DNA from 2 places in the Neorhizobium sp. USDA 3394 genome. Region 1 is predicted to be linked to the other one. Evidence: predicted binding sites of a transcription regulator. Region 1 holds the regulator's gene; the other holds the start of a gene.
The links. Region 1 encodes LexA, which represses DNA repair genes until DNA is damaged. Its sites were predicted from a motif close to TGTTCNNNNTGTGTTCNG; they were not measured.
Positions count from the first base shown of each region.

Region 2: a site for LexA is predicted at 10,852-10,869, ahead of recA (recombinase RecA). Genes of this name have one in related genera too.

Region 1 covers NZ_JBWCDU010000001.1:1,933,942-1,949,114, reverse strand. The annotation lists gene lpxB (lipid-A-disaccharide synthase) at 1-654, shown strand, start outside; gene gltA (citrate synthase) at 685-1,974, opposite strand; gene ACZ9EJ_RS09225 (ComEC/Rec2 family competence protein) at 2,262-4,784, shown strand; gene lexA (transcriptional repressor LexA) at 4,765-5,484, opposite strand; gene ACZ9EJ_RS09215 (VOC family protein) at 5,685-6,557, shown strand; gene kdsA (3-deoxy-8-phosphooctulonate synthase) at 6,562-7,410, shown strand; gene eno (phosphopyruvate hydratase) at 7,521-8,795, shown strand; gene ACZ9EJ_RS09200 (FtsB family cell division protein) at 9,034-9,351, shown strand; gene pdhA (pyruvate dehydrogenase (acetyl-transferring) E1 component subunit alpha) at 9,546-10,616, shown strand; gene ACZ9EJ_RS09190 (pyruvate dehydrogenase complex E1 component subunit beta) at 10,635-12,026, shown strand; gene ACZ9EJ_RS09185 (pyruvate dehydrogenase complex dihydrolipoamide acetyltransferase) at 12,042-13,394, shown strand; gene ACZ9EJ_RS09180 (SGNH/GDSL hydrolase family protein) at 13,461-14,099, shown strand; gene lpdA (dihydrolipoyl dehydrogenase) at 14,160-15,173, shown strand, end outside.
Region 2 covers NZ_JBWCDU010000001.1:1,794,984-1,810,156, forward strand. The annotation lists gene purL (phosphoribosylformylglycinamidine synthase subunit PurL) at 1-1,743, shown strand, start outside; gene ACZ9EJ_RS08530 (hypothetical protein) at 1,903-2,580, shown strand; gene ACZ9EJ_RS08535 (BolA family protein) at 2,688-2,924, shown strand; gene ACZ9EJ_RS08540 (hypothetical protein) at 2,928-3,176, shown strand; gene grxD (Grx4 family monothiol glutaredoxin) at 3,327-3,662, shown strand; gene ACZ9EJ_RS08550 (multidrug effflux MFS transporter) at 3,796-5,001, shown strand; gene ACZ9EJ_RS08555 (inositol monophosphatase family protein) at 5,064-5,888, opposite strand; gene ttcA (tRNA 2-thiocytidine(32) synthetase TtcA) at 5,939-6,805, opposite strand; gene alaS (alanine--tRNA ligase) at 6,860-9,520, opposite strand; gene recA (recombinase RecA) at 9,704-10,792, opposite strand; gene cckA (cell cycle histidine kinase CckA) at 11,038-13,650, opposite strand; gene ACZ9EJ_RS08580 (flagellar biosynthetic protein FliO) at 13,901-14,980, shown strand; gene dksA (RNA polymerase-binding protein DksA) at 15,062-15,173, opposite strand, start outside.

The DNA.
Region 1 (15,173 bases):
CTCCTCAAGGTCCGCGGCATCCGGGCCGGACGCCCGGTGAAGGCGCCGGGGGAAGAAAAGACGATCATGCTTCTGCCGGGTTCCCGTTCGGCGGAGATCAAGGCGTTGCTACCGATCTTCGGTGAGGCGGCCCGCGAGTTCGTTGCCCGCAACGGACCGACGCGCTTTGTGCTGCCAACGGTTCCCCGCCAGGAAAAGCTGGTGCGGGAGATCGCCGCTGGTTTCGAGGGCAAGCTGGAGATCACCACCGATCCGGACGGCAAATGGGCGGCATTCGCTGAGGCCGATGCATCGCTTGCGGCGTCCGGAACGGTGATCCTTGAGCTTGGCCTAGCCGGAATCCCGGTGGTCTCGGCCTACAAGACCGACTGGCTGATCACCATGCTCGCCAAACGCATCAAGACCTGGTCCGGCGCTCTGCCGAACCTGATCGCCGATTATGCGGTGGTGCCGGAATACGTCAACGAGGTGGTGCGGCCGGCAAGCCTCTGCCGCTGGGCCGAGCGGCTTTCGTCCGATACGATGCAGAGGCGCGCCATGCTGGAGGGCTTCGACCTCACCTGGGAGCGCCTGCAGGTGCCTGTGCCGCCGGGCGAAGCGGCCGCCGGCATCGTTCTTGAGGTTCTGGACACTAAAAAACCCGGTCGTTTCTGACCGGGTTTTTTGTTGGGTGCCGATTGCGGATTAACGCTTGGAAACCGGAATGTAGTCCCGCTGCGCTTCGCCGGTATAGAGCTGACGCGGGCGGCCGATGCGCTGCTGCGGATCTTCGATCATTTCGGCCCACTGGGCGATCCAGCCGACGGTGCGGGCGAGAGCGAAGAGCACGGTGAACATGGTGGTGGGGAAGCCCATCGCCTTCAGCGTGATGCCCGAATAGAAGTCGATGTTCGGGTAGAGCTTCTTCTCGATGAAATACTCGTCGGTGAGCGCGATGCGCTCCAGTTCCATCGCGACCTGCAGGAGCGGATCGTCCTTGTGGCCGAGTTCGCCGAGCACTTCATGCGTGGTCTTCTGCATGATCTTGGCGCGCGGATCGTAGTTCTTGTAGACGCGGTGGCCGAAGCCCATCAGGCGGAAAGGATCGTTCTTGTCCTTGGCGCGGGCGATGTATTCCGGGATTTTGTCGACCGAGCCGATTTCCGTCAGCATGTTGAGCGCTGCTTCGTTGGCGCCGCCATGAGCCGGGCCCCAGAGGCAGGCAATGCCAGCCGCGATGCAGGCGAACGGGTTGGCACCCGAGGAACCGGCGAGGCGGACCGTCGAGGTCGAAGCGTTCTGCTCGTGGTCGGCATGCAGGATGAAGATGCGGTCCATGGCGCGCGACAGAACCGGATTGACCACATACTCTTCGCACGGAACGGCAAAGCACATGCGCAGGAAGTTCGACGCATAGTCCAGGTTGTTCTGCGGATAAACGAAGGGCTGGCCGATATGATACTTGTAGGCCATCGCGGCAAGCGTCGGCATCTTGGCGATCATGCGCAGCGAAGCGACCATGCGCTGGTGCGGATCGGTGATGTCGGTCGAGTCGTGATAGAAGGCCGACAGTGCGCCGACGCAGCCGCACATGACGGCCATCGGATGGGCGTCGCGGCGGAAGCCGGTGAAGAAGCGGCTCATCTGCTCATGCACCATCGTGTGATGGGTCACGCGATAGTCGAAGTCCTTCTTCTGCGCAGCGGTCGGAAGTTCCCCGTAAAGCAGCAGGTAGCAGGTTTCCAGAAAGTCGCCATGCTCGGCGAGCTGTTCGATCGGATAACCGCGATGCAGCAGGATGCCCGCGTCGCCATCGATATAGGTGATCTTGGATTCGCAAGACGCCGTCGAGGTGAAGCCAGGGTCGTAGGTGAAGGTACCGGTGTGCTTGTAGAGAGCGCCGATATCGACCACGTCAGGACCGATCGTGCCCGACTTGACCGGAAGGTCGACCTTCTTGTCACCGATTACCAGATTTGCGCTTGTTTCCGTCATGCTGATCCTCCAACCTTTTGGCGGCATGGCGCCCTAAAAGCGCCACAAGAATTAAGCGTCCACCGTTTAGCTATATGATCCGAAAGCTGATGCCAAGCTGTCGTGACGGCATTTTGTGCAGCGCGAAAAATTATTGGGCAGCGGCTTTTGCTTGGATGTCCAACTTCCTGTTGCAAGCCCTTTTCGCGGCCCGGAATTCCCGATATTTAACGGCCGGTTGACGGCCGGGGAGGAAACGCGCAGGTTGCATTGCCGCATGTTTGGCGGTGGGGCGAACAGAGCGTTTCATGCCGGAGGAAGATGCATTCCCGACGCGTGCCGAGGCAGGGAAGCTGATATCCCCGTCGCCGGATCTGCGCGTAAACGGAGGCTCATCCGACTCGGTCAAGGTCCGGGATCTGGCCGAACTTTTTCCCGCGATCAAACGCCACCCACCGGTTCACACGTCAGGCGGCTCCTTTCGCCGCTCGACGAGCCGACGCCTTGACCGGCTGCGGCGCCGCCTCCCGGTCATGCTGGAGGAGGAAGTGGCCCATGGCCACGGCTTCCTTTTTCTGCCCGTTGTCGTCGGGGCAGGGGCCGCCTGCTGGTTTGCTCTGCCGCAGACCCCGGCTTTCTGGCCGTATTTCCTCCTCTTTTGCGCCTGCGCGATGTTTGTGGCCGTCTCGCGCTACCGGTCCGGTGCCACGCACCTCTTGCCGCTCGCTCTCACGCTCTTCCTCGCAGGCATGATGCTGGCGCAGTTCGAGACCTGGAGGCGGTCCACCGTGATTCTCGATACGCCGGTGACGACCGAGCTCGCCGGCGTGGTCGAGCGCAGGGAGGTCGATGCCCGGGGCAACTGGCGTTACATCGTCCGCATCGAGCGGACCGACAATCCGCAAGTCAGGCGCCCACCGCAGCGTGTATCTCTGCTGGCAAGGTCCCGCCATGAACCCGCCCGGACCGGCGAGACGATCAGCGGCCGCGCCCGCATTTCGCCCCCGTCGGGACCCGCCCTGCCAGGCCTCAACGATTTTGCCTTTTCCTCTTATTTCGATGGCATCGGTGCGGTTGGATTTTTCTATGGACGGCCGAAAAAGCAGGCTGCCGTCCAATCGGACCGGAGCTGGGTTGGGCAGGTCGAAACCGGGCTTTTCGATCTGCGCAGCGCAATCGCAACCCGTATCCGGGAGACCGTGCCCGGAGATCCCGGCGCCTTTGCCGCGGCGATCGTCACGGACGAGCGCCGGGCGATTTCCGAAGACACCACCGAGGCGCTGCGCCTGTCGGGCCTCGCCCATATCGTCGCCATTTCCGGGCTGAACATGGCGCTGGCCGCCGGCATCTTCTTTGTCGGCGTGCGCACCGTGCTTTCCGTCTTCACGGGCTTCGCCCAGGCCTATCCGGTCAAGAAGATCGCCGCATTCGGCGCGCTGATGATGGCGACGGCCTACTACCTGATCTCCGGTTTCGGCGTTTCCGCCGAGCGGGCCTATATCATGATGGCGATCATGCTGGTCGCCGTGCTTTTCGATCGCCCGTCGATCAGCCTGCGCAATGTCGCGCTGTCCGCTTTGGTCATCATCGCCATGTCGCCCTCGGAAATACTGGGACCGAGCTTCCAGATGTCGTTTGCCGCCACCGCTGCCCTGGTCGCCGGCTACGCGCTCTGGAAACACAGGGCGGAACGCCGTGATCCCGAACCTCTGCCATTCCGTCACCCTGTGGTGACGCCGCTGTTGGCGTCCTGGAATTTCGCGGCCGGCGTCTTCGTGACCTCGCTGATCGGCGGCATCTCGACGGCGATGTTCTCGGTCGAGCATTTCCACCGTATCGCCACCTACGGCCTTGCCGCCAACCTCGCCGCCATGCCGATCATCTCCTTCGTGGTCATGCCGGCGGGGCTGGCCGGCATGCTGCTGATGCCGTTCGGCCTCGATGCTCCCTTCATGAAGCTCATGGGCCTCGGCCTGGAGTGGGTGATCGCCATTGCCAAACACATCGCGGCCTGGGGCGGCGATGTCGGCACAGGGCGGCAGCATCCCTGGTTCCTGGCCGTCGCGACGGCAGGGTTTCTGCTGCTGACGCTGCTGAGGACGAGACTGAGACTGATAGGCCTACCGCTGATGGCGACCGCTCTGCTGCTTTCCTGGCAGGAGCGGTCGATGCCCCTCCCGGACATCCTGATCTCGGAAGACGGGACGATGGTCGCACTTGTCGATGGAGAAGGGGTCGCCACCAATCGCGCCCGCCCGCCCGACTTTGTCTACGACCAATGGAAGAGGGCACTTCTGCTCGGCGATCCCACCAAGCCCGAAATGTCGCCACCCAGGGACAAGCCTCCCGACGAGAGGCCACCCGACGACAAGCCTCCCGGCGAGAAAACCAACGGGCGCCGCGAACTGACACCGCAGGAACTCGAAACGGCAAAATCGAGTATAAAACAGGCGCCTGCCGGCCGCTTCACCTGTGAGCCGACCGCCTGGTGTGCGGCAGGCACCGGCAAGGGCATCGTCATCGCTGTCGAGGATAGCCGTTATGCAGGCGCCGCCTGCGATGCCGCCAATCTTGTCATTGCGCCGCGTGCCCGCTTCGACCAATGCCGGTCCGGCGCCCTGATGATCAATGGTGCCACGCTTCGCAAGGCGGGCGCCCTGGAGATTTTCCTCAACGGCGCGACCGACATTCGGCGCTGGCAGGCCCGTGCGGCCATGGCGGGCGCAGACCGTCCCTGGAGCAGGCACCGCCACTATGATTGGCGAAGCCAGGCGTTCGACAGATCGTTGCCGGAACCGCTCCGGCGGATGATCAATGATAACGGCGGATGAGACCGACGAGCTTGCCCTGGATTTTCACCCGGTCCGGCCCGAAGATGCGGGTTTCGTAGGCGGGGTTGGCGGCCTCGAGGGCGATCGATGCGCCGCGGCGGCGGAAGCGCTTCAGCGTCGCTTCCTCGTCGTCCACCAGCGCCACAACGATATCGCCCGGATTGGCCGTATTGCTGTTGCGGATGATCACGGTGTCGCCGTCCAGGATGCCGGCCTCGATCATCGAATCGCCCTTGACCTCGAGCGCATAATGTTCGCCTGAACCGATCATCTCGGCTGGCACCGCGATGTCATGCGTGTTGTTCTGGATCGCCGAGATCGGCACGCCGGCGGCGATGCGGCCCATGACCGGAACGGTCGTGGCGTTCGAAGAGTCGTCGTTGGCGGCGGGTTTCTGAGGCGCCGCGACCGGCTGCGGTTTGCCGAGGCTGCCCTCGATGACGCTTGGCGAAAAACCGCGCCGCGGCTGCATGCTCGGCGAATAGGCTTCCGGCAGCTTGATGACTTCGAGCGCCCGGGCCCGGTTCGGCAGGCGGCGGATGAAGCCGCGTTCCTCAAGTGCCGTGATCAGGCGGTGGATGCCGGACTTGGATGCGAGGTCGAGAGCGTCCTTCATTTCGTCGAATGACGGCGGGACGCCGGATTCCTTCATGCGTTCGTGAATGAACAGAAGCAATTCCTGTTGTTTGCGCGTGAGCATCTTTTGGCACCCTCAGAGTCGGAAACAAATCCAGAACAGACACTATATGTTCCATATGTGTTCCGCAAGTCCCTAAATTTTCGTGAAGTATGATGATTTTTTCTTCATAGATGCGTGCCAGATATCTCGTGTCTCACCACTTGCGCGGCGCGAGCCCGCTGCCAAAGTAGCTATGCGATTCCAATCCCGGGGGCCCTCGCGTGAACGCAAGACCGATCGATCATCTCGTGCTGCCGGTGGCGGGACTTACCGCTGCGCGTTCCCGGCTCACGAAGCTCGGTTTTACAGTTGCGCCCGACGCTTTTCATCCTTTCGGCACAGCCAATGCTTGTGTGTTCTTCTCGGATGGCAGCTATCTGGAGCCGCTGGCCCTTGCCAATCGCCGCCATGCGAGCGCTGCCGCCAAGCGCGGCAACGTTTTTACCGCACGCGATCTGGCCTTCCGCGGGGCACGCGACAGGCAGGGCTTCTCGGGGCTCGTTGTCGCCACGGGCGACGCGATGGCCGATCACGCGCGTTTCAAAATGCGTGGCGTCTCGGCAGGCGACGTGCTGGAATTTTCCCGCGGGATGACCTTGCCCGACGGCTCCGAAACCGAGGCGAGCTTCCGGCTGGCTTTTGCGGCAGATGACCGGGCACCCGACTTCCTGATGTTTTCCTGCCAGCGCATCAACCCTCTGCCGGCCGATCGCGGCGAACTGGAGCGCCATTCCAATGCGGTCTTGGGGCTGGGCGAGATCATTCTGTCGGCATCGGCGCCCTCCGATTTCTCAGCCCTGGCCGAGCAGGTGCTGATGACAAAGGCCAAGCCGGAGCCTGCATCGCTCGAGCTTGCCGCGGCCAATGCCCGCATTCGCATCCTGCAGGATCACGAACTCGAAGCGGAATTCGCCCTTCCGTCGACGCCGGGCGCCGAAGGCCTGCGCGGCCGGGCGATCATCTTCAAGACGGCCGATCTTGCCGTGACAGAGATCACCCTTGCTGCTAATGACGTCGCATTCGTCCGCCGGGAGGGCCGTGTTCTCGTCTCGGCGGCGCCCGGCCAGGGTGTTTTGTTCGGCTTCGAGGAATAGGTTCATGGAAGTTACCGCCAATCCACGCGTCTCCGTCGGCGAAGGAGACGGCAAGGTGGTTTTCGCGCAGGATGCAAAGCTGTCGCTGATCGCCGGCCCCTGCCAGATGGAAAGCCGCGACCACGCCTTCATGATGGCGGATGCGCTGAAGGAACTCTGCGGCAAGCTCGGCATCGGCCTCGTCTACAAGTCCTCCTACGACAAGGCCAACCGCACGTCGATTTCCGGCAAGCGCGGCATCGGGCTCGAAACCGCCATGGAGATCTTCGCCGACCTCAAGAAGGAATTCGGGTTTCCGGTCCTGACCGACATTCACACGGAAGAGCAATGCGCCGTCGTGGCGGAGACGGTCGACATCCTGCAGATACCGGCTTTCCTCTCCCGCCAGACGGACCTGCTTGTCGCAGCCGCCAGGACCGGCCGCGTCATCAACGTCAAGAAGGGCCAGTTCCTGGCGCCCTGGGACATGAAGAACGTGCTCGCCAAAATCACCCAGAGCGGCAACCCGAACGTTCTGCTGTGCGAACGTGGCGCCTCCTTTGGCTACAACACGCTGGTCTCCGACATGCGTTCGCTGCCGATCATGGCGTCCATGGGCGCGCCGGTGATCTTCGATGCGACGCATTCCGTACAGCAGCCTGGCGGGCAGGGAGGCTCCACAGGAGGAGACCGCACCATGGTGCCGGTCCTCGCGCGGGCAGCGGTCGCCGTCGGCATAGCGGGCCTGTTCATCGAAACGCACGAGGACCCGGACAACGCGCCCTCGGACGGCCCCAACATGGTGCATCTGAAGGACATGCCGCGGCTGCTCGAAAAGCTGCTTGCGCTCGATGCCGTCGCCAAGGCGGTTTGAGCCCGCTCACAAAAAGCGCGCAAACTGCTTCGATTGTAATTTTCGTGTCATTGATTATGAGACATTTTCAGTGACCTCATGACGTCAAGTCCAAACCCAGGGAGAGACCCTTGACCGCCATCACCGATATCATCGCACGCGAAATTCTCGACAGCCGCGGCAATCCGACCGTCGAGGTGGATGTCTATCTGGAAGACGGTTCGATGGGCCGCGCGGCCGTTCCGTCGGGCGCCTCCACCGGCGCGCACGAAGCCGTCGAACTGCGTGACGGCGGCAAGCGCTATCACGGCAAGGGCGTCCAAAAGGCGGTCGAAGCCGTCAACACCGAGATCTTCGATGCGATCGGCGGTTTTGATGCCGAAAGCCAGATCCATATCGACAAGACGATGATCGCCCTCGACGGTACGCCGAACAAGTCGCGCCTCGGCGCCAATGCCATCCTCGGCGTCTCGCTCGCCGTCGCCAAGGCTGCTGCCGAAACGTCCGGCCTGCCGCTCTACCGTTATGTCGGCGGCCCCAATGCCCATGTCCTGCCGGTGCCGATGATGAACATCATCAACGGCGGCGCTCATGCCGACAACCCGATCGACTTCCAGGAATTCATGGTTATGCCGGTCGGCGCCGAAACGCTGAAGGACGCCGTGCGCATCGGCTCGGAGATCTTCCACGTCCTCAAGAAGGAACTGGCGGCTCAGGGCCACAATACCAATGTCGGCGACGAAGGCGGTTTCGCACCGGGCCTGAAGAGCGCGTCCGAAGCCCTCGACTTCATCATGAAATCGGTCGAGAAGGCCGGTTACACGCCTGGCGACGACGTCTGCCTGGCGCTCGATTGCGCCTCGACCGAGTTCTTCAAGAACGGCAAGTACGAAATGGAAGGCGAGGGCCGCACGCTGGAGCCGGAAGCCATGGCCGATTACCTCGCCGAGCTTGCAGCCAAGTATCCGATCATTTCGATCGAAGACGGCATGGCCGAAGACGATTGGGCCGGCTGGAAGTATCTGACCGACAAGATCGGCGCCAAGTGCCAGCTCGTCGGCGACGACCTGTTCGTCACCAACTCGTCCCGCCTGCGCGACGGCATCAAAATGGGCGTTGCCAACTCCATCCTCGTCAAGGTCAACCAGATCGGCTCGCTGTCGGAAACGCTCGATGCCGTCGAGACGGCACATAAGGCGAGCTATACCGCCGTCATGTCGCACCGCTCGGGCGAAACGGAAGATTCGACCATCGCCGATCTTGCCGTCGCCACCAATTGCGGACAGATCAAGACCGGCTCGCTGTCGCGCTCCGACCGGCTTGCCAAGTACAACCAGCTCATCCGCATCGAGGAAATGCTGGGCCCGCAGGCGGTCTATGCCGGTCGCGGCATCCTGAAGGGTTAAGGACTGTTTGGCGAAGCCGACGAAACGATCCAGTGATCGTTTCGAAGGACGTACGCCCTGAGCCCAAGCGAAGGGCCAGCAAATCATTGCATCATAATTCCAAAGCCCGCGCCGAAAGACGCGGGCTTTTTTCGGACTCGATTCTGGTCAACGATTGCTTAAGCAAGTTCTGCGAATTTGAAGCTCTGTTTCGGATCCGATTTGAGATCCCGTAAGCGTGGCAAGGCGTTAGAGCGGCATGTGGACAAAGCATCATAAGAAAAGAAAATTCGGCCGTTTTGTTCTTCCCGCCATCACAGTCGCGTTTCTGTCCTACTTCGGCTATCATTCCATCCACGGTGATCTCGGTCTGATCGCCACGGAGGAATTCGAGCGTCAGCGGCAGGCGCGTGCGGAGGAACTGGCCAAGCTGACCGCCCGGCGCGAAACGCTGGAGCGGCAGGTTCAGCTGATGAGCGACGGTTCGCTCGACAAGGACATGCTGGACGAGATCGCCCGCTATCAGCTGAATATTTCCCGCAGCGACGAAATCGTCATCTTCAACAACTACTTCTAAATTAACCGAATTTCGGTTAATTTTACATTTCCATAACCTTTTCAGTGGGTTGTGCGGAATGTGAGCCATGCATTTATGGCATTGCTGGGGCAGGCTTTCTTGCCTATGGTACGCCCCGACACCAGGGTGGGAATCTGGCGATACACGTCAGGGCGCAATCTCGCTCTCAACGCAGAACTCAAAGGGAGGGATGAATGGCGCCGACAAAAACCGCGTCTGTATCCGGCCGCAAACCAGCGGCAAAGTCTGCAATCAAATCGGCCTCGAAATCCTCCGCCAAGGAGTTTACGGGCAAGAACACCCCGGATTTCGGCAAGGATCAGGATCTTCACGCCTATCGTGAAATGCTGCTCATCCGCCGTTTCGAGGAAAAGGCCGGCCAGCTCTACGGCATGGGCTTCATCGGCGGTTTCTGTCACCTCTATATCGGCCAGGAAGCCGTCGTCGTCGGCATGCAGATGGCGCAGCAGGAGGGTGATCAGGTTATCACCGCCTATCGCGACCATGGGCATATGCTGGCAACCGGCATGAGCGCGCGTGGCGTCATGGCGGAACTCACAGGACGCAGGGGCGGCTATTCCCGAGGGAAGGGCGGCTCGATGCACATGTTCTCCAAGGAGAAGCATTTCTACGGCGGCCACGGCATCGTCGGCGCCCAGGTCTCGCTCGGAACCGGTCTCGCCTTCGCCAACAGGTATCGCGGGAATAACAGCGTCTCGGTCGCCTATTTCGGCGATGGCGCGGCCAACCAGGGCCAGGTCTACGAGAGCTTCAACATGGCTGCCCTCTGGAAGCTGCCGATCGTCTATATCGTCGAAAACAACCGTTATGCGATGGGCACCTCGACGGCCCGTGCGACGGCGCAGTCGAACTACTCGCTGCGTGGTTCCGGCTTCGGCATCCCCGGCATCCAGGTCGATGGCATGGACGTTCGCGCCGTGAAGGCCGCCGGCGACGAGGCGCTCGAGCACTGCCGTTCCGGTCAGGGTCCGATCATTCTCGAAATGCTCACCTACCGTTATCGCGGTCACTCCATGTCCGACCCGGCGAAATATCGCTCCAAGGACGAAGTGCAGAAGATGCGCTCCGAGCACGACCCGATCGAGCAGGTGCGCCTGCGCCTCCTCGAAAAGGGCTGGGCCACCGAGGACGAGCTGAAGGCGATCGACAAGGATATCCGCGACGTCGTTTCGGATAGCGCCGATTTCGCCCAGGCCGATCCGGAGCCGGATCCGTCCGAGCTCTACACCGACATTCTGCTCTGATCGCGGGGAGGGAACCCAATGCCAATCGATATCCTGATGCCCGCCCTTTCTCCGACCATGGAGGAAGGTACGCTCAGCAAGTGGCTGAAAAAAGAAGGTGACAAGGTCACCTCCGGCGACGTCATCGCTGAAATCGAGACCGACAAGGCGACCATGGAAGTGGAAGCCGTCGATGAAGGTGTGATCGGCAAGCTGCTGATCGCCGCCGGCACCGAAAACGTCAAGGTCAACACCAAGATCGCCGTGCTCCTGCAAGATGGCGAGAGCGCCGATGCGATCGGGTCTTCGGCTCCTGCCAAGGAGGCTCCGAAGGCTGAAGCACAGGCTGCCCCGGAAGAAAAGCCGGCCGCTGCTCCGGCTCAAGCCCCGGTCCCGGCCCAGCCCAAGGCGGAGGCCGCCGCCGATCCGGATATCCCGGCCGGCACCGAGATGGTCATGACCACGGTTCGCGAAGCGCTCCGTGACGCCATGGCCGAGGAAATGCGCCGCGACGAGGACGTCTTCGTCATGGGCGAGGAAGTCGCCGAATACCAGGGCGCCTATAAGATCACGCAAGGCCTGCTGCAGGAATTCGGACCCCGCCGCGTCGTCGACACGCCGATCACCGAGCACGGCTTTGCCGGCGTCGGCGTCGGTGCCGCCATGGCGGGCCTGAAGCCGATCGTCGAGTTCATGACCTTCAACTTCGCCATGCAGGCGATCGACCAGATCATCAACTCGGCCGCCAAGACGCTCTACATGTCCGGCGGCCAGATGGGTGCGCCGATCGTGTTCCGCGGCCCGAACGGTGCCGCCGCCCGCGTCGGCGCCCAGCACAGCCAGGATTATGCCTCCTGGTACAGCCAGATCCCGGGCCTCAAGGTCGTCATGCCCTACACGGCTGCCGACGCCAAGGGCCTGCTGAAGGCCGCCATCCGCGATCCGAACCCGGTCGTCTTCCTGGAAAACGAAATCCTCTACGGTCACCAGTTCGAAGTGCCGAAGCTCGACGATTTCGTCCTGCCGATCGGCAAGGCGCGCATCCACCGCAAGGGTAACGACGTCACCATCGTTTCCTTCGGCATCGGCATGACCTATGCCGTGAAGGCGGTCGCCGAGCTGGAAAAGGAAGGCATCGACGTCGAGTTGATCGATCTTCGCACGCTGCGCCCGATGGACCTGCCGACCGTCATCGAGTCGGTCAAGAAGACCGGCCGCCTCGTCACCGTCGAGGAGGGTTATCCGCAGAACTCGGTCGGCACCGAAATCGCCACCCGCGTCATGCAGCAGGCCTTCGACTATCTCGACGCGCCGATCCTGACGATCGCCGGCAAGGACGTGCCCATGCCTTATGCGGCCAATCTCGAAAAGCTGGCGCTGCCGAATGTCGGCGAAGTCGTCCAGGCGGTGAAAACCGTCTGCTACAAATAAGGGGAGGATGTCTCGATGCCGATCAACATCACCATGCCTGCCCTTTCGCCGACCATGGAAGAGGGCAATCTTTCCAAGTGGCTGGTCAAGGAAGGCGATAAGGTCAAGTCCGGCGATGTGCTCGCCGAGATCGAGACCGACAAGGCGACCATGGAAGTCGAATCCGTCGATGAGGGCACCGTTGCCAAGCTCGTCGTTGCGGCCGGCACCGAAGGCGTCAAGGTCAATGCCCTGATCGCCATCCTGGCCGCCGACGGCGAGGATGTCGCGGCTGCCGCTGCCGGCGGTGGTGCTGCTCCGGCTGCGAAGGCCGAGGCTGCACCCGCCCCGAAGGCGGAAGCCGCTCCGGCTCAGAAGGCGTCAGAACCGGCGCCTGCTGTCGCAGCATCGGCTCCGGCTGCTGCCCCGGCATCGTCGTCCGGCGCAAAGACGTTCTCGTCTCCACTCGCCCGTCGCCTCGCAAAGGAAGCCGGCCTCGATCTTTCGGCGGTTGCCGGCTCCGGCCCGCACGGCCGTGTCGTCAAGGCCGATATCGAAAAGGCTGTCGCTTCCGGTGGTGCCAAGCCCGCACCGGCTGCCGCTCCGCAGGCCGCTGCCGCGCCGGCCATGGCCAAGGGGCCGGCGGACGATACCGTCCTCAAGCTCTTCCCCGAGGGTTCGTACGAGCTTCTGCCGCATGACGGCATGCGCAAGACGATCGCCTCGCGCCTTACCGAGTCGAGCCAGACGGTTCCGTCCTACTTCGTTTCGATGGATTGCGAACTCGACGCGCTGATGAAGCTGCGCGCCGAGATCAACAAGTCTTCGCCGATGAAGAAGACCGACAAGGGCGAGGTTCCGGCCTTCAAGCTTTCGGTCAACGACTTCATCATCAAGGCGATGGCGCTGGCCCTGCGCGATGTCCCGATGGCGAACGCTTCCTGGACCTCCACGGCCCGCGTGCTGCACAAGCATGCCGACGTCGGCGTGGCCGTATCCATCCCCGACGGGCTGATCACCCCGATCGTCCGCAAGGCAGAAACGAAGACGCTGTCCGCCATCTCCAACGAGGTGAAGGATCTCGCCAGGCGCGCCCGCGACAAGAAGCTGAAGCCGGAAGAATACCAGGGTGGTACGACGTCCGTGTCCAACCTCGGCATGTTCGGCGTCTCCAACTTCACCTCGATCGTCAACCTGCCGCAGGCCTCGATCGTCTCGATCGGCGCAGGCGTCGAGAAGCCGATCGTCAAGAACGGCGAGATCAAGGTGGGCACGGTCATGACCGCAACCTTCGCCTTCGACCACCGCGTCATCGACGGCGCGCTCGGTGCGGAACTCGCGTCCGCCTTCAAGCGCTACATCGAAAACCCGATGGCGATGCTGGTGTAGTCCGGTCTTTCCCTCCCCCTTGCGGGGAGGGTGTCCGCAAGGGGGAGGGGAACTGTGAGCGCTTCGATGAAAACCGTTCTCTGCTATGGCGATTCTCTGACCTGGGGCACGGATGCCGCAACCGGCGGCCGCCATGCCTTCGAGGATCGCTGGCCGAGCGTCCTGCAGGCGGCGCTTGGTCCCGCGGTCAATGTGGTCGCTGAAGGTCTCGGCGGCCGTACCACGGCCTATGACGACAATCTTGCGGATTGTGACCGCAATGGCGCGACGCTGTTGCCGACCGTCCTTCATAGCCACGGTCCGCTCGAGCTGGTGATCATCATGCTCGGCACCAACGACCTGAAGCCGATCATCCACGGCACGGCGATCGGCGCCCGGGCGGGCGTGAAAAAGCTGGTCAGCCTCGTTCGCTTTCACGACTGGGGCCGGGAATGCGAGACGCCGGAAATCCTCATCGTGTCGCCGCCGACGCTCTGCGAAACCGCAAACCCGATGACCGGAGCGCTGTATCGGGGAGCCATCGAGCAGTCGTCGATGCTCGCATCGCTCTATCGGGACCTCGCCGACGAACTAGGCTGCGGCTTCTTCGATGCGGGATCGGTGGCGAAAACGACGCCCATCGACGGCGTGCATCTCGATGCAGACAATACCCGTGCCATCGGACGCGGCCTCGAGCCCGTCGTCCGGATGATGCTGGGCCTGTAGAACAAGATTTCCCGAGGCGGGCCGCTTGAAGCTGGCCCCCAAGATAAAGGCAGGAAAGCAATGGCTCAATCCTACGACGTCATCGTTATCGGTTCCGGTCCGGGCGGTTATATCGCCGCCATCCGGGCATCCCAGCTCGGGCTGAAGGTCGCCGTCGTCGAGCGCGAACACCTCGCCGGCATCTGCTCCAACTGGGGCTGCATCCCGACCAAGGCGCTGTTGCGCTCGGCCGACGTCATGCACACCGCGACCCATGCGAAAGATTACGGCCTGACGCTGGAAGGCACGATCAAGCCGGACGTCAAGGCGATCGTCGACCGCTCGCGCGGCATCGCGCACCGCATGAACAACGGGGTCGGTTTCCTGTTCAAGAAGAACAAGGTCGACATCATCTGGGGCGAGGCGAAGCTTACCAAGCCCGGCGAGATCGTCGTTTCCAAGACCACCAAGAAGCCCGTCGAGCCGATCGGTCCTATCCCGAAGAACACGCTGGGCGAGGGCACCTATACGGCCAAGCACATCATCATCGCGACAGGCGCCCGTCCGCGCGCGCTTCCGGGCATCGAGCCGGACGGCAAGCTGATCTGGACCTATTTCGAGGCGATGAAGCCGGAAGAGATGCCGAAGTCGCTGCTGGTCATGGGCTCGGGTGCCATCGGCATCGAATTCGCAAGCTTCTACCGCACCATGGGCGTGGAGGTCACCGTCGTCGAGATCATGAGCCAGGTCATGCCGGTCGAGGACGTGGAAATCTCCGCGCTCGCCAAGAAGCAGTTCGAGCGCCAGGGCATGAAGATCCTGCTCGAAGCCAAGGTCGCCAAGGTCGTGAAGGGTGCCAACTCGGTCACCGCGACGATCGAACTCAAGGACGGCAAGACGCAGGAGATCACCGCAGACCGGATGATTTCCGCCGTCGGCGTCCAGGCCAATATCGAAGGCATCGGCCTTGAGGCCGTTGGCGTCAAGACCGACCGCGGCTTCATCGTCATCGACGGCTACGGCAAGACCAACGTGCCCGGCCTCTACGCGATCGGCGACGTCGCCGGCCCGCCACTGCTCGCCCACAAGGCCGAG
Region 2 (15,173 bases), 140 kb from region 1:
GGTTACGGCAATTCATTCGGCGTTCCGACGGTCGGCGGCGAAGTGGAGTTCGATCCGCGCTATAACGGCAATATCCTGGTCAACGCGTTTGCGGCCGGGCTTGCCAGGTCGAATGCCATCTTCCTGTCGGAAGCCAAGGGCGTCGGCCTGCCGGTCGTCTATCTCGGCGCCAAGACCGGCCGCGACGGCGTCGGCGGAGCCACGATGGCATCGGCCGAATTCGACGAGTCCATCGAGGAGAAGCGCCCGACAGTTCAGGTCGGCGACCCCTTCACCGAAAAGTGCCTGCTGGAAGCCTGCCTCGAGCTGATGGCAACCGGCGCCGTCATCGCGATCCAGGACATGGGCGCGGCCGGCCTCACCTGCTCGGCCGTCGAAATGGGCGCCAAGGGCGACCTTGGTATCGAACTCGACCTCGACAAGGTGCCGGTGCGCGAAGACCGGATGACGGCCTACGAAATGATGCTGTCGGAGAGCCAGGAGCGCATGCTCATGGTGCTGCAGCCGGAAAAGGAAGACCAGGCCAAGGCGATCTTCGTTAAGTGGGGCCTCGATTTTGCGATCGTCGGCAAGACCACCGACGACCTGCGCTTCCGCGTGCTGCATCAGGGCGAAGAAGTCGCCAACCTGCCGATCAAGGATCTGGGAGACCAGGCGCCGGAATACGATCGCCCGTGGGTCCCATCGAATGCCCGCGCGCCCCTGCCCGCTTCGCAGGTCGCGGCACCCGCCGACTATAATCAGACCCTGCTGAAGCTCGTCGGCTCGGCCAACCAGTCCAGCCGTCGCTGGGTCTGGGAGCAATATGACACGCTGATCCAGGGCAATTCGCTGCAGCGCCCGGGCGGCGATGCCGGCGTCGTGCGCATCGAAACCCATCCGACCAAGGCGCTCGCCTTCTCGTCCGACGTCACGCCGCGTTATGTCGAGGCCGATCCGTTCGAAGGCGGCAAGCAGGCGGTCGCCGAATGCTGGCGCAACATCGTCGCCACCGGCGCCGAACCGCTCGCCGCAACCGACAACCTCAATTTCGGCAATCCGGAAAAACCGGAAATCATGGGCCAGCTGGTCGGCGCCATCAAGGGCATCGGCGAGGCCTGCAGGGCGCTCGATTTCCCGATCGTTTCCGGCAACGTGTCGCTCTACAACGAGACCAACGGCGTCGCGATCCTGCCGACCCCGACGATTGCCGGCGTCGGCCTGCTGCCCGACTGGCAAAAGATGGCGAACATCGGTTCTGCCAACGACGGCGACAAGCTGATCATGATCGGCACGGACGGCAGCCATCTCGGCTCTTCCGTCTATCTGCGCGACATTCTCGACACGATCGACGGCCCGCCGCCGGAAGTCGATTTGAAGGCCGAGCGCCGCAACGGCGATTTTGTCCGCTCGCTCATCCGCAACGGCCAGGTGACGGCCTGCCACGACATCTCCTCGGGCGGTCTTGCGATCACGCTTGCCGAAATGGCGATGGCCTCGTCCAAGGGCATGAAGGTCAGCGTCAAGGAGCAGCGCGGCCCGGCCCACGGGGTTCTGTTTGGCGAGGACCAGGCTCGCTATGTAATCGCGGTACCGGCTGATCTTGCCAATTTCGTGCAAGCGAATGCTGAAGGCGCGGGCGTACCCTTCCGCACGCTCGGCACGGTCGCAGACGACAGCCTCGTGGTCGACGACCTCATCAACGTTGCGGTCTTGCAGCTCACGGAAGCGCACGAAAGCTGGTTCCCGGCCTTCATGGCCTGATACCCGGCCAAACGCACCGGCGCGATTTGCCGCGGTCCAGGATCGCGGTTTGTCTGCACGCGTGAACAAACGTGAAGCGCAAGGGATTGATGGACTCGGGCTGTCCGGGTAAGCATCGCTATTTTTCTGACATAGGAAAGTAAGCGCGCAAAAATGCTTATGCCGATTTTGACCTGGTTGAGGTCATCGGGCCCGACCTGGCACTACAGGCGCATCTGGCTCGATGCACTGATCATCACCCTTTGCCTGAACGTTCTGGCCTGGATGATTTTTTCGAAGATGGGGATGACCACCCACGACATCTTCGATGAGGATGGCCCCATCGAAGACCTTCAGTCTGCATCGCTTGCCGTCACCGCCCTCTTTGCCGTGATGGCGGCCTTGGGGACGAGGATACTGGCACGTTTCGTCGCAATCACGACGGCCTGCATCTCGATCGTCTTCTTCATGCGCGAGATGCCAGTATGCCGTGGAAGTATGACAGTTTATTGTGTGTCGAAGACATGGCTGCCGATTATTATCGGCGCTGCCGTTCTCGTCCTGCTGATTGCGACCATCGTGTTCGAATACCGTCATAGAGGCGGCATCCTGCGCGCCATTCATCCGCGCCTTTCCTGGCCGCTGGGCCTGGTTGCCGCCGTTCTCGCCTGCAGCCAACTTGCCGAGCATTTCGATATTGTCGTGATGGAGGAGAGCATTGAATCTTACGGCTTCATGATCCTGGCCCTGAGTTCCATCTGGCTTTTCCGCTTCTCCCGCACGCAACATCTTCCACCGCTCAGAACCCGAGCCAAAGCCAGCCTCCACAAGGTGAAACACGTATTCTTGCACCATTGAGGCGGAGCTCTTCGATCCAGCTTTGACCGGAGAGCAGCTTTGAGGCAGTGTATCCTGACAAAAGGTTCCGCGGTTTTGAGTCCCGCGGAGAGAAAAGGGATGACGTCATGGCTATGAGACCCGGTGAAATCGAAGACCTGATCAAGGCCGGCATTCCCGGTGCCAAGGTCACCATCCGGGATCTTGCCGGCGACGGCGACCATTATGCTGCGGAAGTCGTGGCGGAAGCGTTCCGGGGAAAAAGCCGGGTGCAACAGCACCAGATGGTCTACGAGGCCCTGAAGGGCAATATGGGCGGTGTGCTCCATGCGCTGGCATTGCAGACTTCGGCGCCGGCGGAGTGAGCGATGGCTGACCTGATCAAGGAGATCGTTACCGGCCTCGTCGAAACTGCCCTGAAGGAACTTCTCGGCAAGTCGCATGGCCGCACGCCCGCCAAACGCAAGAAGCGGCAGATCCGCTCGGCCACGACCGGACGTTTCGCCAAGAAGGCTGCGCGTACCAAACCCGCAAGCAGACGCGCGGCGAAGCCGGCGACGAAACAGGTGAGCCGCCGGCGCACCACGGCAAGCCGCAGCAAGCAGCGCAGCCGGTGACGACAATGTACCCGGCGGTAAACGGCAGCGATGCTGGGCAATAAGCGCCTTGCGACGGACTATTCCGCTGGAATTCCCGATGCCACGTTGCTATTTAAGGCAGATGACGCAGCGCAGCGGCCCTTGAAACCGCATGTGAAAGGATAGGACATGAGCGGAATTACCGATTTTATCGCCAACGAAGTGAAGACCAATGACGTGGTTCTCTTCATGAAGGGCACCCCGCAGTTCCCGCAGTGTGGGTTTTCGGGCCAGGTCGTACAGATCCTCGATTATCTCGGCCTGGACTACAAGGGTGTCAACGTGCTCGCCGATGCGGAAATCCGCCAGGGCATCAAGGACTATTCCAACTGGCCGACCATTCCGCAGCTTTACGTCAAGGGCGAATTCATCGGCGGCTGCGATATCGTCCGCGAGATGTTCCAGTCCGGCGAACTGCAGACTCACCTGCAGGAACAGGGCATCAGCGTCCGCGGCGCGGCCTGAGATCTTCCGGGCCCCGGTCCGGGATTTTTAGAAGACATTTTCAAGGCGCCGCTCCCCACGGCGCCTTTCACGTTGTTTTTAGGAAGCTGCTGTGACCAATCCCTCACAAACGGCCCCGGACCGCCTGCGCGGCATGGGCCGGGTCGAATTCATCGCCATGATGGCGATGCTGATGGCCATCAATTCGCTCGCCATCGACATCATGCTCCCTGGCCTGCAGGAGATCGGCGCATCCCTCGGCGTCGCCAACGAGAACCATCGGCAATACGTAATCTCGGCCTATCTCTTCGGCCTCGGCGCCGCGCAGATCATCTATGGATCGATCTCCGACCGTTTCGGTCGCAGGAACCCGATGCTCTTCGGCCTCGGGCTCTATTTCGTCTGCGCGGTCGGCGCCGTCATCGCGCCATCATTCGGCGCGCTGCTGGTCCTTCGCTTCATCCAGGGTGCAGGAGCGGCCGCAACCCGGGTGATTTCCGTTTCGATCGTGCGCGACGTATACGGTGGCCGCGCCATGGCGGAAGTCATGTCGCTGATCATGATGGTCTTCATGGTCGTGCCGGTCATCGCGCCGGCAACGGGCCAGGTGATCATGCTGTTCGGCAACTGGCACCTGATTTTCGTGTTCATGGCAGTCGCCTCGCTCTGCATCGGCTTCTGGATGTATTCGCGCCTTCCAGAAACGCTCGATCCGGCCGATGTTCGTCCCTTCACCCTTTCCTCTATCCTGCGCGCCTTCCAGATGGTTCTGACCAATCGCCTCGCCCTCTGCTACACGATTGCCAGCACATTCATCTTCGGCGCCATGTTCGGTTTCATCAATTCGGCGCAGCAGATCTACGTCGGGATCTACGACCTGGGCGTCTGGTTTCCGCTGGTCTTCGCCTGCGTGGCGGTGTTCATGTCTGCGGCCTCCTTCCTGAACGCCAGGTTTGTCGGGCGTTTCGGCATGCGGCGTCTTTCGCACGGTTCGCTGCTTGGCTTTATCGGCATCACATTCGTTTGGATGCTCGTGCAGATCTTCGGGCCTCAACCCATGCCACTGGCGATCTTCATCGTGTTTTTCGGGCTCGCCATGTTCCAGTTCGGATGGATCGGCTCGAACTTCAATTCGCTCGCCATGGAGCCGCTCGGCCATGTCGCCGGAACCGCGTCCGCCGTGCTCGGCTTCATGAGCACGGTCGGCGGCGCGCTGATCGGCGTCGCGATCGGCCAGGCCTTCAACGGTACGGCGCTGCCCCTGGTCGCAGGCTTCTTCACCGTCTCGATCATCGGGTTGATCTTCGTGCTGATCGGCGAGAAGGGAAAACTCTTCCAGCCACAGAATCCGAAGATCTGAGAGACAGTCCCCAACAAAAAAGGCCGGAGCAATCCGGCCTTTTCTTGTTGATGGCCGCTATCTCAGTGACCGATGATCTCGTTGCGCAGCATCTGCCAGCTTTCCTTGTCGGTCGCGAGCAGCAGCCCGCCATCGACATGGTGCGGCATGTAAGGGGAGCCGTCGAAGCGCGCCACGTAACCGCCCGCCTCCGTGCCGATCAGCGTGCCGGCCAGATGATCCCAGGGCATCAGCTTGTTGTAGAGCACGAACTGCACGTGGCCGCCCGCAAAGGTGCGGTATTCGTGAGCCGAGCAGCGATAGTTGGCGAAGAACCGGACCTTGGCGAGATTGCCGAGGATCCGCTCGCGCTCGCCGCCGAAGAAATATCCGGGCGACGCCATGCCGATCATGGCTCCGATCGGGCGGGATTCGGCGACCGAAAGCCGGATCGCCTCGCCGTCCGGCCGCCTCATGAACGCGCCGGCGCCCTTTTCCGCCATCACCCAGTCGTCGCCCATCGGATCGTAGATAATGCCGGCGACAGTCTCGCCCTTCCAGACGACGGAGGCCATGACGCCGAAAGCCGGAATGCCCGAGGCGAAGTTGAATGTGCCATCGACCGGATCGACGACCACCGCAAATTCCGCATCGGCGAGCTTGGCAAGCAGCGACGGATCGGCCGCCACCGATTCCTCGCCGACAAAGAGCGCGCCGGGCGCGAAGGCTTCGAGCTCGCGGCGGATCATCCGCTCGGCGGCCTCGTCGGCCTCGGTCACCAGGTCGGACGGCTCGCTCTTTGAACGCACATCGCCGCTGCCGAGCCGCCGGAACCGCGGCAGGATTTCCGCCTTGGCGGCAAGGCGCAGGAGATCGGCAAGCTTCGTGATGTCGAGCGGAAGGGTCATGGCAACGGTCTCTTGGGGGATGGTGCGGGAAGACTGGGTTCGCGAAAAATTCAGAGGTTTTGAGCGGCTTGCAGGCCGGAGAAGTCGAAGAGTTTCGGATCGAGCAGGTGCGACGGGTTCACGTGCGCGAGCGCGCGCAGCATCGTGTCCTTGCGGCCCGGCATGCGGGCCTCGATATCAGCGAGCATCGCCTTCATGGAATTGCGCTGCAGGCCATCCTGCGAGCCGCAGAGATCGCACGGGATGATCGGGAACTGCATGGCGGCGGCGAATTTGGCCAGGTCGTCCTCGGCGCAATAGGCAAGCGGCCTCAGCACCATCACATCGCCCTCGTCGTTCAACAGCTTGGCCGGCATGCCGGCGAGCCTGCCACCGTGGAAGAAATTCATGAAGAAGGTTTCAAGGATATCTTCACGATGATGGCCGAGCACCAGCGCATCGCAGCCCTCTTCGCGGGCGATCCGGTAGAGGTTGCCGCGCCGAAGCCTGGAACAGAGCGAGCAATAGGTGGCGCCTTCCGGCACCTTTTCCTTCACGATCGAATAGGTATCGCGATATTCGATACGGTGCTTCACGCCGATCGAGGCGAGGTAGGCCGGCAATATATGCTTCGGGAAGTTCGGCTGGCCCTGGTCAAGATTGCAGGCAATCAGTTCGACCGGCAGCAGGCCGCGCCATTGCAGGTCGAGCAGCACGGCGAGCAGAGAATAGGAATCCTTGCCGCCCGAGAGGCCGACCAGCCAACGTTTCTGGCCATTCAGCATGCCGAAATCGTCGAAGGCCTGCCGCACCTGACGCAGCAGACGCTTGCGCAGCTTGTTGAACGAGACGGAACTCGGAGCATCCCGAAAGAGCGCAGGCACGAGGTCGTCGACGGCATCGTCCAGCTCATCGTCGATTTTGGCCGTCACGCCCATTCGCTTTTTCCTTGAAACCGAAAAGCGGGCCAAGCCCGCTTTTCCTGTCGATGATCAGGCGCCGAGAGCGGCCGCCACGGCTTCGAGCGCCTCATTGGCCTTGGCGCCATCCGGACCACCGGCTTGGGCCATGTCCGGCCGACCGCCGCCGCCCTTGCCGCCGAGCGCTACGGATGCGATGCGGACCAGATCCACGGCGCTGAAGCGCTCGACCAGATCCGGCGTGACCGCAACCACGGCGCTTGCCTTGCCGTCTTCCGAAACGCCGATCAGCGTGACGACGCCGGAGCCGAGGCTCGCCTTGCCTTCATCCGCCAGGCCCTTGAGGTCCTTGGCGTCGATGCCGTTGAGCGCCTTGCCCATGAACTTGACGCCGCCGATTTCGCGGAAGTCGTCAGCCGAACCGCCCTGCCCGCCGCCCATGGCGAGCCGGCGCCTGGCGTCCGCCAGTTCCTTCTCGAGCTTGCGGCGTTCGTCGATCAGCGCTTCGACGCGCGAAACCAATTCCGCCGGCTGCACCTTCAAGGCGCCTGCGAGCGTCTTCACGCGCTCGTCCTGCTCCGCAAGATAGAGACGAGCGGCCTCGCCCGTCACCGCCTCGACGCGACGAACGCCTGCACCGACCGCGCTTTCGCCGAGAACGCGGACAAGGCCGATATCGCCGGTCGCGTTGACATGCGTGCCGCCGCAGAGCTCGATCGAATAGGGCTTGCCTGCCTTCGGGCCTTCGATCGCCTTGCCCATCGCAACGACGCGAACCTCGTCGCCGTATTTTTCGCCGAACAGCGCCATGGCGCCCTCCGCGATCGCGTCGTCGACGCTCATCAGCCGGGTCGTGACCGGCGCGTTCTGGAGGATGATGGCATTCGCCATGTCCTCGACCTTCTGCAATTCCTCGGCCGACATCGGCTTCGGATGCGAGACGTCGAAACGCAGGCGCTCGGGCGCTACCAGCGAGCCCTTCTGGGCCACGTGGGTACCGAGCACTTCGCGAAGCGCCTCATGCAGCAGATGGGTGGCCGAATGGTTGGAGCGCAGGCGCGAACGACGGGCATGATCGACCGTCAGCGCCACCGCATCACCGACCTTCAACGTACCCTCAGCGACAGTCGCGATATGGACGAACAGGCCCTCGCCCTTCTTCTGGGTATCAGAGACGTCGAGCTTGCCATTGTCGGTCGAGATCACGCCGGTATCGCCCATCTGACCGCCGGATTCGCCGTAGAACGGCGTCTGGTTCACGACGACCTGAACCTGTTCGCCGGCAGACGCGCTGTCGACGGCCTTGCCGTCGCGGACGATCGCCTGCACCACGCCTTCGGCGGTTTCGGTGTCATAACCGAGGAACTCGGTCGCGCCGTGCTTTTCCTTGAGCTCGAACCAGATCGTTTCCGTCGCCTTGTCGCCGGAACCGGTCCAGTGCGACCGGGCTTCCGCCTTCTGGCGCTCCATGGCGTCCGTGAAACCGGAAATATCGACGCCGATCTCACGGGCGCGCAAGGCATCCTGGGTCAGGTCAAGCGGGAAACCATAGGTGTCGTAGAGCTTGAAGGCGGTCTCGCCATCGAGCATGTCGCCCTTGTGAAGCGTGTTGGTCGCATCCGACAGCAGCGACAGGCCGCGCTCCAGCGTCTTGCGAAAACGGTTCTCCTCCAGCTTCAGCGTTTCCGAAATCAGCGATTCCGCACGCACCAGTTCCGGATAGGCGCGGCCCATCTGCTGGATGAGCGCCGGCAGCAGCTTCCAGAGCAGCGGATCGCGGGCTCCGAGAAGCTGCGCATGGCGCATGGCGCGGCGCATGATGCGGCGAAGCACGTAACCGCGGCCCTCGTTCGACGGCAGGACGCCATCGGCAATCAGGAATGCGGAAGAGCGCAGGTGGTCGGCGATGACGCGGTGGCTGCCACGATGCTCGCCTTCCGCCTTGACTCCGGTCGCCTCTTCCGAGGCCGAGATCAGCGCCCGGAACAGGTCGATATCATAATTGTCGTGCTGGCCCTGAAGGACGGCCGCGACACGCTCCAGGCCCATGCCGGTGTCGATCGAGGGGCGCGGCAGGTCGATCCGCTCTTCCTTCGTCACCTGCTCATATTGCATGAAGACGAGGTTCCAGATCTCGATGAACCGGTCGCCATCCTCTTCCGGCGAACCGGGAGGACCGCCCCAGATATGGTCACCATGATCATAGAAGATTTCCGAGCACGGGCCGCAGGGCCCGGTATCGCCCATCGCCCAGAAATTGTCGCTGGTCGGAATGCGGATGATCCTGTCGTCAGAAAGACCGGCAATCTTCTTCCAGAGGCCGAAAGCCTCGTCATCGGTGTGATAGACCGTCACCAGAAGGCGCTTGGCGTCGAGGCCGAATTCCTTGGTGATCAGGTTCCAGGCAAGCTCGATGGCGCGTTCCTTGAAGTAGTCGCCGAAGGAGAAATTGCCGAGCATTTCGAAGAAGGTGTGATGACGAGCGGTGTAACCGACATTGTCGAGGTCGTTGTGCTTGCCGCCGGCGCGAACGCATTTCTGGGCCGTCGTGGCAGTCGTATAGGGGCGCTTCTCGAGGCCGGTGAACACGTTCTTGAACTGCACCATGCCGGCATTGGTGAACATCAGCGTCGGATCGTTGCGCGGCACCAGCGGGCTGGAGGAAACAACCTCGTGCCCGTTCTTTCGGAAATAGTCGAGGAAGGTCGACCGGATTTCATTCACGCCGCTCATGCTACGCCCTTTTTACCGCCGGATGCGGTCCTATTATTCGAAAACCAAAGGCTTGTATCGCCCACACCCCCAACTGTCCAGCCGCTCCACCGCCTAACCGAACGAGAAACCGGCCGCACATCTTTCGATGGCGACCGGCTGATTGGAAGCGTTCGGAGAAAACCCCGCGTGCCGCGAAATGACTTACATCTCGGCAGCCGTGTCGCTGTCGTCGGCATCCGGACCGCCATTCTGCAGGAACCGGTCGGCAATGAGGCCGGCATTCTGGCGGAGCGACGTTTCGATCTCGCGGGCGAGCTCGGGATTGTCACGCAAGAAAATCTTGGCGTTTTCGCGACCCTGGCCGAGACGCTGGCTGTTATAGGAGAACCACGCACCGGACTTTTCGACGATGCCGGCCTTGACGCCGAGGTCGATCAGTTCGCCGGTCTTGGAAACGCCTTCACCATACATGATGTCGAATTCGACCTGCTTGAAGGGAGGCGCCATCTTGTTTTTGACGACCTTGACGCGGGTCTGGTTGCCGACCACTTCCTCGCGTTCCTTGACCTGGCCGATGCGGCGGATGTCGAGGCGAACCGAGGCGTAGAATTTCAGGGCGTTGCCGCCGGTGGTGGTTTCGGGGGAACCGAACATCACGCCGATCTTCATGCGGATCTGGTTGATGAAGATCACCATCGTATTCGACTTGGAGATCGAAGCGGTGAGCTTGCGCAGCGCCTGGCTCATCAAGCGCGCCTGCAGGCCCGGCAGGCTGTCGCCCATCTCGCCTTCGATTTCGGCACGCGGCGTCAGGGCTGCGACCGAGTCGATGACGAGGACATCGACGGCACCGGAACGGACCAGCGTATCGGTGATTTCAAGCGCCTGCTCGCCGGTATCCGGCTGCGAGATCAGAAGGTTCTGGAGATCGACGCCAAGCTTGCGAGCATAGACCGGATCGAGCGCATGTTCGGCGTCGACGAAGGCGCAGATGCCGCCCTTCTTCTGGGCTTCGGCAATCGTCTGCAGCGCAAGCGTGGTCTTGCCCGAGCTTTCCGGACCGTAGATTTCAATGATGCGGCCCTTCGGGAGACCGCCGATTCCCAGTGCGATATCGAGGCTGAGAGAGCCGGTCGATACCGTCTCGATCTCAACAATATTCTCGTTCGAACCGAGCTTCATGATCGATCCCTTGCCGAAGGATCGTTCGATCTGCGACAATGCCGCTTCCAGCGCCTTACTCTTGTCCACGCCTTTATCCTCTACGAGCCGCAAACTATTCTGTGCCATCTGGTCCCACCTTTAGGTTATTGCCGCCGTGCAAGCAATGAAGCAGCCGATAAAGGTGATGTACCTATTTTGTTCTCATTTGGCAAGAGCCAGCCAACAGATTGAGTCAAAATAGATATTTTCATTTCGTTCGTAAAATGTTCCCCCTTCCCGAGGTGTGGAAAATTCGCGTTTGAAATCAACGCGGCGCCCCGACGGCGGAGGCGAATCGCGACCTTGGATATTTATGAGCGGCTGTCCGATTCTCACTCCGAATCGAGCATTTCCCGGACCGCGACGGCAAGCTGCTTCAGCGAGAAGGGCTTCGGCAGAAAGCCGAACTTGGCGTCTGCCGGCAGGTTGCGGGCAAAGGCATCCTCGGCATAGCCCGAGACGAAGATGAACTTCATGTCCGGATAGATCTTGCGCAGCTCGGTCAGAAGCGTCGGCCCATCCATTTCCGGCATGACGACGTCGGAGACGACGATATCGACCTTGCCCTGGAGCTCTTCCATGATGTCGAGCGCTTCGGTGCCAGAACCCGCTTCGTGCACGGTATAGCCGCGGGTTTCCAGCATGCGCTTGCCGCCGCGCCGGACGGCCTCCTCGTCCTCGACAAGCAGCACGACCGCCGACTTGCCGGTGAGGTCGAGGTCGTCGGAAACAGGCGTCGACACGGCAGGCGCGACAGCGGCCGGCTGTACCTGCTTACCGGCTGTGGCAGCGTCCTGGACGACGACGGGCGCTTCGGGAATGTGGCGCGGCAGGAAGATGCGGAAACTCGTGCCGCGTCCGACTTCCGATTCGGGATAGATATAGCCGCCGGACTGTTTGACGATGCCATAGACCATCGAGAGACCGAGGCCGGTGCCCTTGCCCACTTCCTTGGTGGTGAAGAAGGGTTCGAAGATCTTGTCCATGATTTCGGGCGAAATGCCCGTGCCGGTGTCGGAGACCTCGACCATCACGAAATCCTCGGCCGGCAGATCCGCCTGGTGGAAACCGCCCGCATCCTCGGCGGATACATTGCGGGTCTTGATCAGGATCGTGCCGCCCTGGGGCATGGCATCGCGCGCGTTGACGCAGAGATTGATCAGCACCTGCTCGAATTGCGACAGGTCGGTGCGCACCGGCCAGATGTCCCGGCCGTAGTCAACTTCGAGCTTCACATTGGTGCCGGAAATCAGCCGGTCGACCAGCATGCGCAGGTCGCCGACGACGTCGGTGAGGTTCAGCACCGCCGGCCGCATGGTCTGCTTGCGCGAGAAGGCGAGCAGCTGGCGCACCAGCACGGCGGCGCGGTTGGCGTTGCGCTTGATCTCCATCAGGTCGGCAAAGCTCGCGTCCGAGGGGCGCGCCTGCAGGAGGAGGTGGTCGGAGGACAGAAGGATAGCCGTCAGGACGTTGTTGAAGTCGTGGGCGATGCCGCCTGCCAGCGTGCCGACGGCATTGAGCTTCTGGGTCTGGGCCATCTGGGTTTCGAGCGCCTTCTGCTCGGTCGTCTCGACGGCATAAACGATCGCGGCCTCTTCCGGCGCCTCGTCGCTCTCGTCGATCACGGCGTTCACATAAAAGCGCACATAGCGGTTCTCGTCGCCCGGGTGGCGCGAATCGATCGGGGCGATATCACCCTGGCCATCCTTGGCGGCGGCAATCGCCTGCATCAGATGCTGGCGGGAATTGTCGTGCACGATGCGGTCGAGTTCGATGCCGGCATCCACGTCGTCGCGGGAAACGACGCCGGCAAACAGTTTTAGGAACGGCGCATTGATGCGCAGGATCCTGCCTTCGCCATCGACGGAGGCGATCGCCATCGGCGTATTGTTGAAGAAGCGCGTAAAGCGCATCGCGGATGCCGACTGGTCGCCCTCGCCGCCCTTCGGCCGCGTCAGCACGATGGTGCGGCTTTCGCCCGGCGCGCCGTCGCGGGTGGCACTGACATTGTGGACCAGCTGGACCGGCAGACTCTGGCCGTTGGCGCGGCGCAGGTCGAGGTCGAGCGTCTCGGTGCGCTTCAGACCGGGTGCTGCCTGTACCGACTGGATCAGCGCCATGCCCTCGCCCGCCACCAGATCGGCGATCGTCACCGAGCGCGGCACGAACTTGGTCAGGTCGATGCCGAGCCATTCAGCAAGCGTGGCATTCAGATAGAAGATTTCGCCCTTCTTGCCGGCGGAGAAGAACCCGACGGGCGCGTGGTCGAGATAATCGATGGCGTTCTGCAGCTCGCGGAAGAACCGTTCCTGGTCGTCGCGTTCCGAGGTGATGTCGGTGATCTGCCAGATGTCTAGCTGGCCCTTGCGGCTGTCGGCGGGCGTCAGCAGACGTGCCTTGAGACGGTACCAATGGGCCCCGGAACCGTTACCGGTCGTCCGTCCGATCGGTTGGAGAAGCCGGAATTCCTCGTGGCCTTCCCGGCCTTCGCGAAGAGCCGTCGTCAACCTGTAAAGCGCCTCGGTCGATTCGCGGGTCTTGGACAGAAGCGCTTCCAGCGACTGCACGTTGCTCGCCTTGGTCGCGCCGGTCATCCGGCCATAGGCGGCGTTGGCGTAAAGAATACGGCCCTTGGCATCGGTGATCAGAATACCGTCGGGATGATTGGCCAGGAAACCGCGGGCGAGTTCGTCGGAACGCGACTGCGGCATGACCTCGACGAGGCCGATGATCGACGACACCAGGAAAAATATGCCGACCATGGCGAGAATGCCAAGCAGGCCGAGCACCAGTTCGTTATCGAGCGCATGCTGGAACAGTACGAACCCGGCTGCCACGCCACAGAGAACGAGCGCCAGAAGGACGATCCGGATGATGGTGCCGCCACGCGTCCCTTTTTCTACCAGGGGCGCCTCGTAGTTGCCGCTCTGCTGCAACTTCGTCATCAATTCCTCGCATTTCGACCGGCGCCGCGGCCATGAACATTCAGGGATCAGGAATCCCGCGATTCCTTATTAGCAAGTTGCAGGTTAAGCAAAAAGCTCTGCCGGGCCACAAAACCCGGGACAGTTTGGCCGAGTGACCTATCTTTCTTGTCTACGCTATTTTTCAGCGCGGGACAGTGACAGTTAGCAGCTTGCTTCGGTAGGAAAAAAGTCGTTTTTTACCGCGGCGTTCATATGAGGAGTGCAAGAGATGTTCGAAGAACTGATGGGCGCCTATGGAGGCCGCCTGGTGATCGCAGTCGTCGGCGTCGGCATTGGGCTTCTCGTCCTCATCGGCGTGCTCTGGCTCATCCGCCGCCGTTCCGGCCCTTCGCCCTTCGTGCGCGGCGGCAAGAACCGCCAGCCGCGGCTTCAGGTGCTGGATGCCGCAGCCGTCGATGCAAGGCGTCGACTGGTTCTCATCCGCCGCGATGGGGTCGAACACCTGATCATGATCGGCGGTCCGACCGATATCGTCATCGAAAGCGGAATTTCCACGGCGGCACCTGGCATGCCGGCAACGGCAGCCAACCGGTTCCAGCCGATGGACATGACGGTTCCCGTTCAGGCCGCGGCCGCCATGGAAGCCCGGCCGGCGGCCGTTGCCGAACCACGCCCTGCCCCGATCCCACGCCCCGCGGCTCCGGAACCGCGCGTCGAACCGGCCCGGGAAAGTGTCGTGCCGCCGCGAGAGACACCGCGCGCCGTTCCGCCGGCGGCTCCCGCTACCGGACCGATACCGATGAGCGGTACACTGGCGCCGCGGCCCGCAGCGCTAGCCCCGGCTAACAATGCAGCAGTTCCCGAACCGACGGCCACCCCCAGGATCGAGCCGCCGGCCCGTCAAGCCCCGGAGGTAAAATCCGAACAGTTGCGGCCGATCGCGGCGCTGGCAGCCGCGGCAACACCTCCGCCGCCTCCTGCCCCCGTCCTTGCCCAGGTTCCCGCTTTCGACGACGCAGCCGACGTGCTCGACGCCGCCCGTGGGCGGGTCTTCCAGGAAGCACCCGAGCCCCGCGCCGTGCCGGTCAGCGCCGCGATCGTGCCGCCTGCCCTGCAATCGGCCGCCGACAAGCCGAAACAGCTCGGCAGCGACTTCGAACGGATTCTCGAAGAGGAGATGGCCAACAACCTCGCGGCCCGCGAGCCTGCCGTCATCCCCCCGCCGAACCGTCAGGTGCAGCCAAGGAACCCCGGCGTGCCGCCGGTCACCGGTGCCACGCCGGAACCGAGCCTGCAGTCGGAAGTCGCCCGCATCTTCGGCGAGATGTCCGTCACCCGCGACAAGTAAGCCGGCGCGAAGTTTGAATTCCGCCAAGAAAAAAGGCACGGAAAACCGTGCCTTGAATTCGTTTGCGACTGATCGGGCGGATTATTCGTCCCGATAGACCTTTTCGCGGCGCTCGTGGCGTTCCTGTGCCTCGATCGACAGCGTGGCGATCGGACGAGCGTCGAGACGCTTGAGACCGATCGGTTCGCCCGTT